Regions from separate parts of the Burkholderia aenigmatica genome, predicted to be linked through region 3. Evidence: riboswitches for the same ligand, from Rfam matches in the RefSeq annotation. Region 3 holds a riboswitch; each other region holds the start of a gene.
What was found. A riboswitch is a leader RNA that binds a small molecule or an ion and turns the genes downstream of it on or off. The one in region 3 is predicted to bind cobalamin.

Region 1: it holds a riboswitch for cobalamin, as region 3 does, so the genes downstream of both, ACN8ZM_RS13220 (FecCD family ABC transporter permease) here and cobA (uroporphyrinogen-III C-methyltransferase) in region 3, are expected to answer to the same signal.
Region 2: it holds a riboswitch for cobalamin, as region 3 does, so the genes downstream of both, ACN8ZM_RS17220 (CbtB domain-containing protein) here and cobA (uroporphyrinogen-III C-methyltransferase) in region 3, are expected to answer to the same signal.

What each region holds. Positions count from the first base shown of each region.
Region 1 covers NZ_CP184468.1:2,827,156-2,833,085, forward strand. Annotated here, with positions in the region: gene cobT (nicotinate-nucleotide--dimethylbenzimidazole phosphoribosyltransferase) at 1-260, opposite strand, end outside; gene ACN8ZM_RS13215 (ABC transporter ATP-binding protein) at 313-1,128, opposite strand; gene ACN8ZM_RS13220 (FecCD family ABC transporter permease) at 1,125-2,240, opposite strand; cobalamin riboswitch at 2,282-2,533, opposite strand; gene ACN8ZM_RS13225 (ATPase) at 2,688-3,038, shown strand; gene ACN8ZM_RS13230 (cell division protein ZapA) at 3,035-3,349, shown strand; RNA gene ssrS (6S RNA) at 3,431-3,612, shown strand; gene ACN8ZM_RS13240 (EVE domain-containing protein) at 3,684-4,145, shown strand; gene ACN8ZM_RS13245 (SIMPL domain-containing protein) at 4,327-5,067, shown strand; gene lgt (prolipoprotein diacylglyceryl transferase) at 5,191-5,930, opposite strand, start outside.
Region 2 covers NZ_CP184469.1:36,669-42,598, forward strand. Annotated here, with positions in the region: gene ACN8ZM_RS17205 (2OG-Fe(II) oxygenase) at 155-928, opposite strand; gene ACN8ZM_RS17210 (inorganic phosphate transporter) at 1,230-2,822, opposite strand; gene ACN8ZM_RS17215 (histidine phosphatase family protein) at 3,008-3,595, opposite strand; cobalamin riboswitch at 3,641-3,783, shown strand; gene ACN8ZM_RS17220 (CbtB domain-containing protein) at 3,816-4,025, shown strand; gene ACN8ZM_RS17225 (CbtA family protein) at 4,039-4,761, shown strand; gene ACN8ZM_RS17230 (LysR family transcriptional regulator) at 4,784-5,692, opposite strand; gene metE (5-methyltetrahydropteroyltriglutamate--homocysteine S-methyltransferase) at 5,819-5,930, shown strand, end outside.
Region 3 covers NZ_CP184468.1:1,877,250-1,883,179, forward strand. Annotated here, with positions in the region: gene ACN8ZM_RS08755 (cobyrinate a,c-diamide synthase) at 1-1,215, opposite strand, end outside; gene cobO (cob(I)yrinic acid a,c-diamide adenosyltransferase) at 1,218-1,820, opposite strand; gene ACN8ZM_RS08765 (cobalamin biosynthesis protein) at 1,858-2,235, opposite strand; gene cobA (uroporphyrinogen-III C-methyltransferase) at 2,232-2,981, opposite strand; cobalamin riboswitch at 3,151-3,388, opposite strand; cobalamin riboswitch at 3,503-3,770, shown strand; gene cobW (cobalamin biosynthesis protein CobW) at 4,100-5,188, shown strand; gene cobN (cobaltochelatase subunit CobN) at 5,195-5,930, shown strand, end outside.

The DNA.
Region 1 (5,930 bases), 950 kb from region 3:
ATCTGGGCGGTCACCGCTTGCGGATAAGGACTCACGCCCTCGGCGGCAATCCCGTGATCGCCGGCAAACACGATCATCACCGGACGCTGCACGACCGGCCGCTCGGTGTGCTGGATCAGGCCGATCTGCAGTGCGATCGCCTCGAGCTGGCCGAGGCTGCCGGGCGGCTTGGTCTTGTGGTCGATCACGTGCTGCAGGCGCTTGCGCAGCGCGTCGTCGAGCGGCGCGATCGCGGGCGGGAAGTGGGTCGGGGTCGTCATCGAAAAGCCATGTCGTTGGCGCGGTATGCGCCGCGCATCGGAAAAGGAAAGGTCATTGTCGCTCGGGCCACGCCGGCAGCAGCGCATCGCGGCCGTTCTCGCGGATCAGCACCAGCGGATAACCGAACGCGTCGCTCGCGCGCTCGGGCGTCAGCACGTCGTGCACGGGGCCTGCCCACGCGTGGCCGCGGCCGTCGAGCAACAGCGCGTGCGTCGCGAAACGCCGCGCGAGATTCAGATCATGGCACGAGAACAGCACCGTGCGCGGGCCCGCGTCGAGCCATGCGGCCAGCGCGGTCAGGCAATCGATCTGGTGATGCAAGTCGAGATGCGCGAGCGGTTCGTCGAGCAGCATCAACGGCGCGTCCTGGCACAGCGTCGCGGCCAGCGCGACACGCTGCCGCTCGCCGCCCGACAGCGACAGCACGTCGCGCGACGCGAGCGCGGTGAGGTCGAACGTCGCCAGCGCGTCGCGCGCGGCCGCGCGGTCGCCGTCGCGCTCCCAGCCCCAGCCGCCGAGATACGGAAAGCGGTTGAGCAGCACCGTGTCGAATACGGTCGCGCTGAATACGTCGTGCAGTTGCTGCGGCATCAGCGCGCGGCGCTGCGCGAGCTGCTCGGGCGGCCATGCGGCAAGCGGCCGACCGTCGATCTCGACGTGTCCGCCGGTCGGCGGCTGCAGCCCGGCGAGGGTCGCAAGCAGCGTCGTCTTGCCCGCGCCGTTCGGACCTGCGACGCACCAGATCTCGCCGGGACGGAACGCCCGGGTGAAGCCGTCGAGCAGCGTGCGTGCGCCGGCCTTCAGCGTCAGGTCGACAGCCGCGTAGTTCATGTCGCCGGCCGTGGCGTGCAGTGCGGCCCCCGTCATCGCATCGGCCTCCTCAACAACATCCACAGGAACACCGGCACGCCGATCAACGCGGTCATCACGCCGACCGGCAGTTGCGCGGGCGCGATCGCGGTGCGGGCGAGCAGGTCGGCCGCCATCACGCCGCCGCCGCCCGCGAGCATCGCGGCGGGCAGCAGCATCCGCTGGTCGTTGCCGAAGGCGAGCCGCAGCGCATGCGGCACGACGAGGCCGACGAAGCCGATCGTGCCGGCCGTCGTCACTGCGGCCGCCGCGGCCAGCGACGCGACGAGATAGATCCGCACGCGCAGGCGCGCAACGGGCACGCCGAGCGCGAGCGCGGTCGCATCGCCGCGCAGCAGCACGTTCAGTTGCGGCGCGGCCGGCAGCGCGACGCAGGCGGCCAGCAACAGCGCGCCCCACGCGAACCACGGCGCGGTCACGCCGTTCAGGTCGCCGGTCAGCCAGAAGATGATCCCGCGCAGTCGTGCGTCGGGTGCAAGCGACAGCAGCAGCGTGACGAGCGCGCCCCACCCCGCCGCGATCACGACGCCCGTGAGCAGCAGCCGCGGCGACGCGTCGCGCGACTCGCCACGCCACAGCTCGCGGCGCGCGAGACCGAGCACGAGCGCGACCGACACGAGCGAGCCGGCGAACGCCGATGCGTCGACGAGCCACCACGCGCCGCCCGCGATCATCGCGACGAGCGCGAAGCCGGCCGCGCCGCCCGATACGCCGAGCACGTACGGTTCCGCGAGTGGATTGCGCAACAGCACCTGCAGCAGCGCACCGGCAAGCGCAAGCAGCGCGCCGCATGCGAAGCCCGCGAGCGCGCGCGGCAGGCGCAGCGTGCGGACGATGTCGGCGAGCAGCGCGTCGCCGCCATGCGGCACGAGCGACGCAAGCGCCTGCCAAGGCGACATCGGCACGCTGCCGATCGACAGCGACGCAACGAACAGCAACGCGACCGCCGCGGCGAGCGCGGCCCAGATCGCAGTGGCGCGCGCGGCGCTCATGCCGCGCACGGCGCCGCACACGACATGCGGCGCCCCCGCTTGCGGAGGCCGGCCGGTCGTGACTGAAGCGCCGCGCGGACGATTGGGGTCAGCATCGAAGAAAATTCCGTGAAGCATTGCGCGCCCCGCCTCCCCGCAGGCCGCGCGTCACGAAGCCCGTGCGGGCTCCCCGTCTCGGCCGGTATCCGGGCTGGCGGCGGTCCGGCTCGCCTTCCCGCGCGATGACGCGCAGTGGCCCGCGTCCGCATGCAATACCTGCACGTGAAACGCGCCCGAGCCGGCCTGCGTCACCGGACGCGGCCGCTTACCGTTGCGGGGGCAGCGCAGGTTGGCGGGCTTCCGGCGCCCGCGTCCTGCTTCCCGTTTAACCGCGCGTTCCACGCGCGAGCACCGAGGCGGCGCCAGTTTAGGAGCGGGTCGCGCGAGCGTCAAGGAAGCGTCCGGACACGCACGGGACGCGCCGATTCACGGCGAGAAGCAGGGGTGTTACGACTGGAAACGTTACAGATGTCGGATTGCGCGTTATTCCGCGCTAAAATGCTGGGTCTTTAGAGGACGCAGCAAATGCTCAACGAACTCGAAACCCTATCTCAAAATATTGGCCGTCTGATTTCGCTGAACAAGCGCTATCACTCGGAACGGCTCGCGCTCGAGGAGCAGGTCGCGCAATTGCGCGCGGATGCGGACACTGTCCGCGCGGAACTCGCGCAACTGCGCGACGAACGCAATGCACTTGCGGCCGAGCGTGACACGCTGTCGGCAAAGATCGACGACGCCCAGGTGAAACTGAACGCGATTCTCGAAAAGCTGCCGCGCTCGAAAAGTGCGGAGCAAGCCGACAACCAGCTCGACCTGCTGGATGCACAGGCGCGTGCGGATGGCGATGACGCGGCCAGCCACGGAGAACATGCATGAGCACCAAGCAGATCGAAGTCTCGATTCTCGGTCAGGCCTATCGGCTCGCCTGCTCGGCCGAGACCGAAGCGGCGCTGCTCGAAGCGGTCGCGCGCGTCGACGCCGAAATGTCGAAAATCCGCTCGAACAGCTCGGTACGCGGCACCGATCGCATCGCCGTGATGGCGGCGCTGTCGCTCGCGTCCGAATTGCTGCGGCTGCAAACGAGCGTGCGGCACGGTGAAGCATTTCCGGCGGAGGAAATCCGTCGTACAATGCACCAGATGAATGAACAGCTCGGTGCGGTGCTCGCACAGCACGAGACGCAGTAACGTTTCAATCGATGCGTCGATTCCCCTTGATCTCAGAGATCAACAGTGGTCAAATTGGCGCATCGAATCACAGTTCAGTCAGCTTCCCTGCCTGGTTCGCCAAGGTCATATATTCCTTGAACCAATGCCATGTGCACGGTTGCGGAAATTTGTAGCACGGGCGCGCGCGTCACTCTGTCTGATGTACCCGAAGTGCTGCTAACTGCGACCAATTCTGAACCTCAGGTTCAGGATGCCGGCCTAGCGGCCAAGGCGGGGGCCTATCCAACGGCATCGGGCGAAGCCCGGTGCCGTTTTCTTTTGTAGCAGCCTCTTTCTGCGTCGATCACGATCCATGCAATACTGGCTGATGAAGTCCGAACCGGACGAAGCAAGCATCGACGATCTCGCCAACGCACCGCAGCGCTCGCTGCCGTGGACGGGCGTGCGCAATTATCAGGCGCGCAATTTCATGCGCGACACGATGAAGATCGGCGACGGCGTGCTGTTCTATCACTCGAGCTGCCCCGAGCCGGGCATCGCGGGCCTCGCCGAAGTGTCGTCGACGCCCTACCCCGATCCCACGCAGTTCGATCCGAAAAGCCCCTATTACGACCCGAAGTCGACTCAGGAAGCGCCGCGCTGGCTGCTCGTCGACGTGCACTACGTGAAAAAATCGCCGCTCGTGCCGCTCGCCGCGCTGCGCGAACACGACGAACTCGCCGACATGCGCGTGCTCGCACGCGGCAACCGGCTGTCGATCACGCCCGTCACGCGCGCCGAATGGCGCTTCATCACCGAAAAGCTGATGAAGTAGGCGCGCGCCAAAGGTCAAATCTGGTCAGTACGCACCACCGCCGCGGAACTCGCGGCACTTTCGCGCAGCCTAAGCAACCGCTGTCGGCCGATCGGGCCGGTTGTCGTTTTTTTCGTCGCGCGGTACGCCCGCGTCGTGCACGCGCGATCCGCGTGCACGCCCTCGCACAAGGAGTCCAACAATGACCAAGAAATCCGCACTCGCGCTGTCGCTCGCCCTTGCCGCCGCCGTTCCCGTTGCGTTGACGCTCGCGTCGTCCACCGCGCACGCGCAAACCGCGAACCCGCACTTTCCGGAGCCGGCGGGCGTGTTGTCGCTGTCGTCGCAGGCCAGCACCGACGTGCCGCAGGACATCATCCACATCACGCTGTTCTACGAGCAGCAGGCCAAGGATCCGGGCAGCCTCACCGCGCAACTGAACCAGCGCGCCGATGCAGCGCTGTCGCAAGCGAAGGGCGTATCGGGCGTCACTGCGCACACGGGCGCATTCTCCGTCTATCCGAGCACCGATCGCGACGGCAAGATCTCCGCATGGCGCGGCCGCACCGAAGTCGCGCTCGAATCGCGCGATTTCGCGGCAGCGTCGAAGCTTGCAGGCCAGTTGTCGAACCTGATGCAGGTCGCGAACGTCGAGTTCTCGCTGTCGCCGGAAGCGCAGCGCGCGGCCGAGCAGAAGCTGACGACCGAGGCGATCAAGTCGTTCCGCGCCCGCGCGGACGAAGCTGCGAAGGCCTTCGGTTACAGCAGCTACACGATCCGCGACGTGAACGTCGGCGGCGGCCGCAACGTGCAGCCGTACCCGCGCATGATGGCGATGGCCGCAGCACCGATGGACAGCGCCAAGATGAGCGCACCGATCGCGGTCGAAGGCGGCAAGGCCACCGTGTCGGTCACCGTCAACGGCTCGGTGCAGATGAAGTAACGCGCAGCGCGCGGCAGTCCGAAATGAAAAACGCCGGCCCGAGGGCCGGCGTTTTTCATTGACCTGCATGTGGTCGATGCAAGCGTCGATGCACGTGCCGCTCGCACGTGCATCGGCATCGCATCACGCAGCGGCAGTCGCCGCGCGGCGGCGATATGCCCAGACCATCAGCGCGACGCCCGCGAGGATCATCGGCAGCGACAGCCACTGCCCCATCGACAGGCCGAGCGCGAGCAAGCCGAGGAAGTCGTCGGGCTCGCGTGCGAACTCGACCGTGAAGCGTGCGAGGCCGTAGCCGATCAGGAACAGCGCGGAGATTGCGCCCATCGGCCGCGACTTGCGCGAGAAGAAGAACAGCGCGAAGAACAGCACGATACCTTCGAGCGCGATTTCATAGAGCTGCGAAGGATGGCGCGGCAGCATCTGGTATTGCATGAACACGTCGGCGAGATGCCACTTCTCGACGAGCTCCGGATGCTTCGGCAACCATGCCGCATCGTCGCGCATCGCGCCCGGGAACAGCATCGCCCACGGTGCCGACGGATCGGTCACGCGGCCCCACAGTTCACCGTTGATGAAGTTGCCGAGCCGCCCGGCCGCGAGCCCCGTCGGCACCATCGGCGCGACGAAATCGGTGACCTGCAGCCAGTGCCGCTTGCGCTGCCACGCGAACAGCATCATCGCGAGCGTCACGCCGAGGAAGCCGCCGTGAAACGACATGCCGCCCTCCCACACCTTGAAGACGTCGAGCGGATGCGAGAAGTAGAAATCGGCCTTGTAGAACAGCACATAGCCGAGCCGGCCGCCGAGCACGGTGCCGAGCACGCCGTAGAACATCATGTCGTCGATGTCCTTCGCGGTCC
Region 2 (5,930 bases), on a different replicon from region 3:
CCGCCAAGCCGCCAAGCCGCCAAGCCGCCAAGCCGCCAAGCCGCCAAGCCGCCAAGCCGCCAAGCCGCCAAGCCGCCAAGCCGCCGAACCGCCGAACCGCCGAACCGCCGAACCGCCGAACCGCATCGCCTCTCCCCGTGCGTGGCGATAGACGTCACTGCGCGTCGTGAAAGATGATGCCGACCGTATGACGATGACCGGCCCGGATGCGGCCCACGCCGTGACGCAGGTTGACGCGGTAAACGCCGCGCGTACCCTGCACCGGTCTGCCGTGGACCGCGAAAATCACCGCGTCGCCTTGTGTCAGCGGCACCACTTCCGCACGCGACTGCATGCGCGGCCGCTGTTCCGTCAGGACGAACTCCCCGCCCGTGAAATCGCGCCCCGGCGCCGACAGCAGGATGGCGACCTGGAGCGGGAACACGTGCTCGCCGTAGAGATCCTGATGGAGGCAGTTATAGTCGTCCGGGCCGTATTGCAGGATCAGCGGGGTCGGCCGTGTCTGTCCCGCTGCGTGACAACGATCGAGGAAGCTCGCATGGTCGTCGGGATACCGGGCGTCGATGCCGAGCGCCTGGTTCCAGCGATTCGCGATCGGCGCGAGATGCGGGTAGATCGTTGCACGCAACTCGGCAATGAGCGGAGGCAGCGGATAGGCGAAATACTTGTATTCGCCGCGCCCGAAGCCGTGCCGCGCCATGACGACGCGCGATCGGTAAAGCCCGTCATCCGGATAGCGCGACGCGAGCGCATCGCATTCGTGCGCGGACAGCAGGCCCGGCACGCGCGCGCATCCGTGGCGATCCAGCTCGGTAGCGACGGCTGCCCAGTCAAGCGCGTTCGTGCGTTGTGCGATGTCGTCGGATTCGACCGCGGGCTGCGGATCGGTACGAGGCACCGACTGGCTTCGCTGCGCGGCAGGCGGCATGAATAGAGGCAGCGAAGCGGTGTCCGGTGGCGTTGCGCGCATGATGGGATCCACGATGAGAGTCGATGGCCCCAGTCTAATGTCGCACGTATGCCAATGCGCTCCAGATCTTGCGCTTCAATTCGAAGAGGGGCGCGCGTGTCGCGCGAAGAAGCCAGGTGGTGCGACACCGGCCGATGCGAAGCGCGGTTCAGTGGAGCCAGGGAGCCGGGCGCGCGTCAGCGGAAAAGCGAGGGTCGAATCTGCACGAAGCGAAGCGAGGCGACGCGACCGGCTTTCACCGGCCGCCGTCGCCGCTCGTTCAGGCTACCGACCGGAACAACCAGTAGAGCCCGCCGGCAAGCACGATCGACGCCGGCAGCGTCAGCACCCACGCCAGCACGAGGCTGCGCACCGTGCCCCATTGCAGCCCCGAGCCGTTCGCCGCCATCGTGCCCGCGACGCCCGACGACAGCACATGGGTCGTCGACACGGGCAATCCGTACACGTCGGCCGCACCGATCGTGAGCATCGCGACGAGTTCGGCCGACGCGCCCTGTCCGTACGTCAGATGCTGCTTGCCGATTTTCTCGCCGACGGTCACGACGATCCGCTTCCAGCCGACCATCGTGCCGAGGCCCAGTGCAATCGCGACCGCAACCTTCACCCACGTCGGAATGAACTTGGTCGCGTGGTCGAGCTGCTTGCGATAGTTGTCGATCGCGAGCTTGTCGTCGGGGGCGAACGCGGGCTGCCCGGATTTCTCGATCAGGCGGATTGCTTCGGATACCAGATACATCGTGTTGCGTACGTTGTCGATGTCGCGTTGCGGCACGGCCGCCATCGAGCCGGACGCGCCGACCGCGGTCGCGAGCGACGTGGACAATTGCTGAACGGCGGGGATCACAGCCGGCGTCAGCTCGCGATGCTGTACGTAGAGCTCGACGTCGGCGCGCGGATTCGCGGAAGGTGCGACGCCGTTCGTGTACTTCCCGAACGTCGCGGCTGCCTGGTTCGCGACCGCGACGAACGTCTGCGTCTCGGCCGGCGTGACGGCCTTGTTTAACGCATAGGCGGTCGGCACCGTGCCGATCAGGATCAGCATGATGAGGCCCATCCCTTTCTGCCCGTCGTTCGAACCGTGCGCGAACGACACGCCCGTGCAGGTCAGGATCAGCAGGCAGCGAATCCAGAACGGCGGCGGCTGATCCTTCGGCGGCTCCTTGTACAGCTCCGGAATCCGCACGAGGGTTTTCAGCACGAGCAGCAGCAGCGCTGCACAGAGGAAGCCGACGATTGGCGAGAACAGCAGCGACTTGCCGACACCGAGCGCCTGGCCCCAGTCGACGCCGCTCGTGCCGGACGGCCCGTGCATCAGCTGGTTCATCAGCCCGACGCCGATGATCGACCCGATCAGCGTATGCGAGCTCGACGACGGCAACCCGAAGTACCAGGTCGCGAGGTTCCACACGATCGCGGCGATCAGCAGCGCGAACACCATCGCGAAGCCCGCACCGCTGCCGACCTGCAGGATCAGCTCGACCGGCAGCAGTTGCAGGATGCCGAACGCGACGGCGCCGCTCGAGATCATCACGCCGAGGAAGTTCCAGAGGCCCGACCAGATCACCGCGACGTTCGGTGTCAGCGAGTGCGTATAGATCACGGTCGCGACCGCGTTCGCGGTGTCGTGGAAACCGTTGACGAATTCGAAGCCGAGCGCGATCAGCAGTGCAGCGCCGAGCATCAGGTACGGGAACAGCGATCCTTCGCGCATCGGCGACAGATCGTCGATCAGGTGCGTGGCGATATAGACCGCACCAATCGCGAGCACCAGCAGGAAGACGGCATAGCCGAGCTGCCTGGTGCGCTCGACGGAACCCGAACTGTTCGGGGTAGACGAAGCAGGTTGATTCATGACGGTATCTCGTATGGGAACCGCGACCGATCCTAGCTTCGGCTAGCAGTCAGTTTGATGACAGTAGGGATGGCGAACGGTGGGGCTTGCGGCGACGTAAGGTGAACATCGCCATGCGATTGCGATACGGCACAACGCGTCGGCTGGCGTCGTGGCCCATATCGCGAACGCAACACGGCAGGAGGCTAGGCGCCAGTGTCGCGCCGATCGCCGTCCGCGATCAACATCCAGCCGTGCGGCGACGCAGCGAATGTCGTGCACGATAGCGGCGCCACGTCGATGCGGGTTGCCGCGCCGGAACCCATCCGCAGCGCATGCGCGACGGCCGCACGCACGATCGGCGCATGCGTGATGGCGACGATGTCTCGGCCGTGTTGCAGCGCGTTCAACCATGTGCCGACGCGGCGCATGGCTGCATCGAACGATTCGCCGCCGTGCGGCGACGCCAACGGATCGCCGATCCACGCGCCCAGCTCGTCAGGCTGGTCGCGCGCGAGGTCGTGCAGCCGCTTGCCGCGCCAGTTTCGGTAATCGATGTCGCGCAGCGCGTCGTCGATGTCGGCGTGCAGGCCGAGCGCATCGGCGGTCTGCACCGCACAGCGCGCCGGGCTGCACAGCACGAGCGAGCCGGCGACGTCCGTCCACCGGTCGCGCAGCGTCGCGGCGTCGGCGAGCCCGTGCGCGTCGAGCAGATCGTCGTCGGGAAACGTGCCGGTGCGCATCGCCCGGGTCGATGCGTGTGCAATCAGGCGCAGCGAGGCGTGCAGGTTCATGTGGGTTGTCGGGGGAGCCGGGACGGGCGCGTTCGCCCATTTTTCGCTGCTTCAACACGCGAACGTTCGCGCGTACAATTCGCCCGATACGAAACGCGGAAGCCGGTGCAATTCCGGCGCGGTCGCGCCACTGTAACCGGTGATCCATGATCCCGGAAGCCAGACCTGCCTTCGTACCCATCCAACATTTGTCGGGGCGCGATTCCCCTGAGGTGCATCCATGAGCGAAGCAGTGCTGAAGCCGGCGGTCGTACCGGCGCCCATCCCCGTCCGTGAACTGTTGCCGTGGGCCGTGTTCGTCGGCCTGATCCTGCTGCTCGCGATTTATTTCGTCGGCGCGGAACAAGGCGCAACGTCGCTCGTGCCGGGCATGTACGTGCACGAGTTCGTCCACGACGGCCGCCATCTGCTCGGCTTCCCCTGCCACTGACGCGGAGTTCACGATGGTCGGAAAGCTGCTCATGCGCGGGATGCTCGCAGGCATCGCCGCAGGCCTCCTCACGTTCGGTTTCGCGAAAATCGTCGGCGAACCGCAAGTCGATCAGGCGATCTCCTTCGAAGAAAAACTCGACGCCGCCAAGGGCGACGCGCCGGAACCCGAGCTGGTGAGCCGCCACACGCAGGCCGGCTTCGGCCTGCTGACGGGCGTCGTGACCTATGGCGCGGCGTTCGGCGGGCTGTTCTCGCTGGTCTTTGCATATGCTTATGGTCGCGGCAGCCGTCTCCCGGCACGACCGCTGGCCGCGTGGCTCGCGGTGGCGGCGTTCATCGCGCTCGTGATCGTGCCGAACATCAAGTACCCGGCCAATCCGCCGTCGGTTGGAGACCCCGACACGATCGGCTATCGCACGGGCCTGTTCTTCCTGATGATCGCGATCTCGATCGCGACGATGGTGTTCTCGGTCAGCGTGCGCCGCCATCTGCTGGCGAAGCTCGGGCAATGGAACGCGTCGATCGTCGCGGGGCTCGTGTTCATCGTGATCATCGCGGCCGTGCAGCTCGGGCTGCCGTCGATCAACGAAGTGCCGGCTGCTTTCCCGGCCGTCGTGCTGTGGAAGTTCCGCGCCGCGGCGATCGGCATGCAGGTGATCATGTGGACGACGATCGGCCTGCTGTTCGGCGCATGGGTCGAGCGCGGCGAACGTATCGGCATGCGCGCCGCCTGACGCGCACTGCCACGGGGCGCGCCTAGCGCAGCATGCGCGGCGCGCTCCACGTCGATTCGCGCGCCAGCGCGACGAACGCGGCCAGATAGTCGATCGACGCATCCGCCTCGCGGATGCCGAGGAAGATCTGCTTCGCGATCCCCTTCTTGCCGAGCTTGACCGGCACGACCGGCATCCGGTCGGCGTATTCGTCGGCCAGCCATCTCGGCAGCGCGGCCACGCCGCGCCCGCTCGCCACCATCTGCAACATGATGTCGGTCGTCTCGATCGACTTGTGCCGCTTCGGCACGATGCCGGCCGGCGTCAGGAACTGGTTGTAGATGTCGAGCCGGTCGGTTTCGACCGGATAGGTGATCAGGATTTCGTCGGTCAGCTGCTCGGGCGTCACGTAATCGGCGTTGGCGAAACGGTGTGCGTCCGCGACCACCAGCACCTGCTCGTAGTCGAACACGGGGTCGAAGCGCAGCCCCGGCTTGTTCAGCGGATCGGGGGTCACGAGCACGTCGATGTCGTAGCCGAACAGCGCGCCGATCCCGCCGAACTGAAAGCGCTGCTTCACGTCGACGTCGACGTCGGGCCAGCGCGACAGGTACGGCGACACGACCTTCAGCAGCCACTGGTAGCACGGGTGGCACTCCATCCCGATACGCAGCGTGCCGCGCTCGCCCTTCGCGTACTGCTTCATCCGCTCCTCGGCCAGCTCGAACTGCGGCAGCAGCCGGTTTGCCAGCTTCAGCAGATACTGCCCGCCCTGCGTCAGCCGCAGGCCGCGCCCCTCGCGATCCCAGATCGGCGTGCCGAGCTGCTGCTCGATTTTCCGGACGGTATGGCTGAGCGCCGATTGCGTGAGGTGCAGCGCGTTGGCGGCCGCAGTCAGCGAGCCCTGGCGCTCGACTTCACGAATGACGACGAGATGGAATCGTTCCAGCATGGTTATCGCTCATCCTGAATGTACATGAACAACTTTAATGGATAAATGAAATAATGCCATTTTATTTCATGGTTTGAAATACCTATCATGGTTGCCGGACCTTCACTACTCCTGGACGGCAGCGCCATGGTGACGACACACAATCTCGGTTTCCCGCGCATCGGCGCCAAGCGCGAACTCAAGTTCGGCCTCGAACGCTACTGGAAGGGCGAATCGTCGCGCGACGAACTGAAGGCGC
Region 3 (5,930 bases):
GCAATAGACGGCTTCGCCGCTGCCAGATGCGCCATCGGGACGCGCAGCGCTCGCGACCGGTTCGAGCGGCGTCGCGAGCCGCGAATAATGGAACGTATGGCCGCGCATCATCCCGCTGCTCGTTTCGAGCTGCTGCATCCCGAGCGCCACGAACCGGCGCTGCATCGTCGCATGGCCTGGCAGCACGCCCAGCATCGGCGTCGTCACGCCGTCCACATCGGTCAGCGATTCGCACAGATACACCATCCCCCCGCATTCCGCGACGATCGGCCGGCCGGCCGCCGCGTGCGCGCGAATCGACCGCGCGGTCGCGGAATTGGCCGCGAGCGTCGTCGCATGCAACTCCGGATAACCGCCCGGCAGGAACAGCGCGTCACAATCGCCCGGCACGGATTCGTCGGCGAGTGGCGAGAAAAACCGCAACTGCGCCCCGAGCCCCTCAAGCAGCGCAAGATTCGCCGGATAGATGAACGAAAAAGCCACATCGCGCGCCACCGCGATCCGCTTGCCGGCGAGTCCACGCGGCAGCGGCGCCGTGGCATCCGGTTCCGCGAACGCAACAGCCGGCGGCAACTCGGCAAGCGCCGTTTGCGCAAGCGCATCGGCCGCGCGATCGAGCCGCGCATCGAGATCGTCGATGTCGTTCGGCTGGTGCAGGCCGAGATGCCGCTCCGGCAGCGCAATGCCCGTATCGGCCGGCATGTGCCCGAGCCAGCGCAGGTCGTCGGGCAGCGCCTGTTGCAGCAGTTCCGCGTGCCGGGCCGAGCCGACGCGATTCGCCAGCACGCCATGAAACGGCAGCTCCGGCCGGAACCGCGCGAGCCCGAACGCGATCGCCGCGAACGTCTGCGCCATCGATTTCGCGGAAATCACCGCGACGACCGGCACGCCGAACGCGGCCGCGAGGTCGGCGCTGCTCGGCGTACCGTCGAACAGCCCCATCACGCCCTCGATCAGGATCAGGTCGGCCTCGCGCGCGGCGTCGGCCAGCAGCGCGCGGCAGCCGGCCTCGCCGACCATCCCGAGGTCGAGCGCATGCACGGGCGCGCCGCTCGCACGTTCGAGCAGCATCGGATCGAGAAAGTCGGGCCCGGTCTTGAACACGCGCACGCGCCGGCCGAGCCGGCGGTGCAGCCGCGCGAGACCGGCCGTCACCGACGTCTTGCCCTGACCCGACGCGGGCGCGCTGACGATCAGCGCGGGGCAGGCCGGCACGCTCAGAACTCCACGCCGCGCTGCGCCTTCACGCCTTGTTCCTTGTACGGATGCTTGACGAGCCGCATCTCGGTGACGAGGTCGGCCGCGTCGATCAGCGCGTCGGGCGCGTGTCGCCCGGTCACGACGACGTGTACCGAATCAGGGCGCGCGGCCAGCGTCGCGAGCACTTCGTCGAGCGGCAGGTATTCGTACTTCAGCACCGTGTTCAGTTCGTCGAGGATCACCATCCGGTAGTCGCCGCTCTCGATCATCCGGCGCGCCTCGTCCCAGCCCTTGCGCGCGGTCGCGATATCGGCGTCGCGGTTCTGCGTGTTCCACGTATAGCCGTCGCCCATCGTCACGAAATCGCATTCGGCCACCGCGCCGAGGAAGTCGCGCTCGGACGTGTGCAGCGCGCCCTTGATGAACTGCACGACGCCGAGCCGCATGCCGTGGCCGAGCACGCGCACGGCCATGCCGAACGCGGCCGTGCTCTTGCCCTTGCCATTGCCGGTATTGACGATCAGCAGGCCCTTTTCGTTGACGGCGGCGGCCTGCTTCTTCTCATGGCCGGCACGGCGGCGTTCGGTCATCCGTTGATGGGATTCGGCGTCGGTTTTCATCGGATTGGTCCTGTCGAAAGAAAGCGAAACAAAGGGTTCAGAGCGGGCCGGCGAGCGCGACCGTCACGCCGTCCCGGATCGATTTGGGGCCCAGCAGCCGGCCGTGCGGCGCCGCGAGCTGCGCGCACGGTTCGGCCACGCCCGCGACGCCGAAGCGGGCGAGCGCGGCATCCGACGGGCCGCTTGCGGCCAGCTCCGGACGGCGCGCGAGTCGTGCCGCGTCGAACGCGACGAGCGGCCAGCCGCGGCGCGCACACAGCGTGCGCAGCGCGCGGGCACGCGCCTTGTCGGCGAGCGTCGCAACGAGCGCCGGTTCGGCGCCCGGGTACAGGGTCAGCGCCGCGCGGATCGCGGCATCGAGTTGCGCGGCCGTCACGCCCGCGCGGAAACCGACGCCGAGCGCGACGCGCATCATGCGCCGCTGCCGAGCGCGGCACGTACCGCGGGATCGTCGGCGAACGCCGCGACGCGGCCGATCACGACGATGGCCGGCGAGCCGATGCCAGTCGCGCCGATGCGTTCGACGAGCGTGTCGAGCGTCGCGAGCACGTGCCGCTGTTCGGGGCGCGTCGCGTTCTCGATCGCCGCGCACGGCGTATCGCCGGGCAGGCCGCCTTCACGCAGCGCGGCTGCAATCGTGTCGAGGCGGCGAATGCCCATGTAGATGACGATCGTCATGCGCGTGGCCGCGAGCGCGCGCCAGTCGGGTTCGCCGGCGCCCGCGCCGTGGCCCGTGACGAAAATCACGCCCTGCGCGTCGCCGCGTTGCGTGACCGGGATGCCGATTGCGGCCGGTGCGGCGATGCCCGCGGTGACGCCGTTCACGACCTCGACCGGGAATCCCGCCGCGCCGAGTGCGGCCAGTTCCTCGCCGCCGCGGCCGAACACGAACGGATCGCCGCCCTTGAGCCGCGCGACGCTGCGGCCCGCGCGCAGATGCGCGAGCATCGCGGCGACGATCGTCTCCTGCGGCGTCGATGCATGACCGCCGCGCTTGCCGACGTGCTCGATCTGCGCATCGGCACGCGCATGGCGCAACACGTCGGGATTCACGAGATCGTCGACGAGCAGCACGTCCGCCGCGCCGATCGCACGGACGGCCTTGAGCGTCAGCAGGTCGGCGTCGCCTGGGCCGGCGCCGATGAGCCAGGCGCGGCTCATCGAGCGCGGCACGGTGCGCACCGTGTCGAAACAGTGGAACAGGGCAGGCGGGCGGCACGGCGGCGGCCAGCAGACAGGAAACGCATGACGGATCGAACGAAGCCCGCGCGGACGCGGGCGGAATGCGCACCCCATCCGTCCCCCGCGGATCGGGCGTTCGGCGAGCCTCGGGCTCGCCCCTTGCGTCGGCCGGTATCCGGGCTGGCCGCTTGCCAGGCCGCAGCCTTCCCGCCCGGCTGAAGGGCAGTGGCATCGTGGGCGGCCTGGGCGCGTGCGCGGGGAAGCGCAGCGCGCGGGCGGCGTACCGTTGCGGGGACAGCACAGGCCGGGCGGTGGTCCGCCTCCTGTTTCCCGTTTAACTGCAGGCGCGCAATGCGCATGCGAGCACCGAACGCGGCGCATACGATAGCACAGCGATCCACCCGCGCGAACCGCTGCGCACGGCGTTCGGCCACGTGCGCCGGCCATCCGGAACCGGGCCCGGTGGCCCGCTCCGCCTTGACGCTCCCCGCACCGCCGCCTACACTCGCACGCGTTTTGGTGCTCGCGCGCGCCGCTCCGGCGCGCGCAGTTAAACGGGAAACAGGGAGCCTGCCTGCGCCGCAGTCGAGCCAACCTGTGCTGCCCCCGCAACGGTAAGCGAACGCGTCGCGCGAGAAGCGCCACGCAACGCCGCTTCGCCGCATGCCGCGCGCATGCGGACGACCGCCACTGGATGCCGCGTGCATCCGGGAAGGCGAAGCGGCGTGTTCGTCAGCCCGGATACCGGCCTAAACGTTGGGGTTCAGCGCCGCGGGGAGGCGGCGCATCGTCCACGGCCGCAGCAGGCCCGACACCCGCGTGTTGCCCGCTTTCTCCGCCGATCCGCCTGCGCGCCAACCCGCGCCGGCCGGCGTGGCGAACGGCAGGCGGCGTGCACCGGGCCGGCGGCAGCCGTGTTGGCATTCACGATGTCGACCGTTCGCAAGGAAGCACCATGTCCGCTTCGTCGTTCCGCCCGTCCCGCGACTGTCCGTCCGGATCGCGCGGCGGCATGCCCGCGATCCGCCAGATGAACTGCCACGCCGCCATCGACGCGACGATCCCGGGCTGATTCCATTTTCGACACAGGACCTACCATGACCATGCGCAAGCTTCCCGTCACGATCGTCACGGGCTTTCTCGGCAGCGGCAAGACGACGCTGATGCGCCACATCCTGCAGCACGCCGAAGGCCGCCGCATCGCGGTGATCGTCAACGAATTCGGCGAGCTCGGCATCGACGGCGAAATCCTCAAGGGCTGCGGCATCGGCTGCGAGGATGCGGAAGGCGCGCAGGGCGAAGCATCGGGCCAGCTCTACGAACTCGCGAACGGCTGCCTGTGCTGCACCGTGCAGGAAGAGTTCTATCCGGTGATGGAAGCGCTCGTCGAGCGGCGCGCGGACATCGACCACGTGCTGATCGAAACCTCGGGCCTCGCACTGCCGAAGCCGCTCGTGCAGGCGTTCAACTGGCCGACGATCCGCAACAGCTTCACGGTCGACGCGGTCGTGACCGTGGTCGACGGGCCGGCCGCCGCGAGTGGCCAGTTCGCGGAAAACCCGCAGGCCGTCGACGCGCAGCGCCGCGCCGATCCGAACCTCGATCATGAATCGCCGCTGCACGAGCTGTTCGCCGATCAGCTGTCGTCCGCCGATCTCGTGATCGTGAACAAGGCCGATCTCGTCGGCGACGCAGCGTTCGCGCAGATCGAAACCGCGATTCGCGACGAAATCCCGCCGCAGGTGAAGATCGTGCGCGCGACGCGCGGCGAGCTCGATCTCGCGATGCTGCTCGGTCTCGAATCGGCATCGGAAGAAACGATCCACCTGCGTCACGACCATCACGGCTCGGCCGACGACGGCGATCACGATCACCATCACGACGATTTCGACTCGGTCGTCGTGTCGGGCGACGCCGGCACGCGCGAAGCGACGATCGCCGCGCTGCAGCGTGTCGTCGAAGCGCACACGATCTATCGCGCGAAAGGCTTCGCCGCGCTGCCCGGCGCGCCGATGCGCCTCGTGATCCAGGGCGTCGGCCGCCGCTTCGACAGCTATTTCGATCGTCGCTGGCAGGACGGAGAAACGCGCGCGAGCCGCTTCGTGCTGATCGGCGAGGATCTCGACGCGGCCGCGCTGCAACGCGCGTTCGACGCCGCGTGCGCGGCCGAGCCGCAACAGGCGTAACCCACGATGCATTTGCTGCGCACCACGCCGGGCGGCTTTGTCGACGACACGCAGGGCGTCGTCCGGATCGACCAGCAGCCGGCCGACATCGTGATCCTGAGCTCGGCCGATACGACGCTGTCGCTGCTGGCTAGCGTCGTGCCGCACCTGCCGGCCGGCTTCCCGAGCGTCAGGCTCGCGAACGTCACGTTCCTGCGGCAGCCGGCGTCGGTCGATTTCTACGTCGACGACGTGCTGCAGCATGCGAAGTCGGTCGTGATCGATCATCTCGGCGGCGAGGCGTATTGGCCGTACGGAATCGAGCAGGCCGTGTCGCTCGCGTCGAAGCGCAAGCAGCAGCTCGCGATGTTCTCGGGCGACCTGCAGGAAGACCCGAACCTCGTCGCGAAGAGCACGGTCGCGCCCGACCTGTGCCGGCTGTGGTGGCGCTACCTGCGTGAAGGTGGCGTGCACAACGCCGAGGCGCTGCTGCGCAGCATTGCATTCCATACGCTCGGGTTCGGCGACGAACCCGAACTGCCGCGCCCGCTGCCGGCCGCCGCGCTGTATCACCCGGCGCGCGACCGCGCGAGCGTCGACGACTGGCGGCCGCGCTGGACGCCCGGCGCGCCCGTCGTCGCGATCCTGTTCTATCGCGCGCACTGGCAGGCCGCGAACACGGCCGTGTTCGACGCGCTGGCCGATGCGCTCATCGAGGAAGGGCTGAATCCGCTGCCGATCGCGGTCACGTCGCTGAAGGACG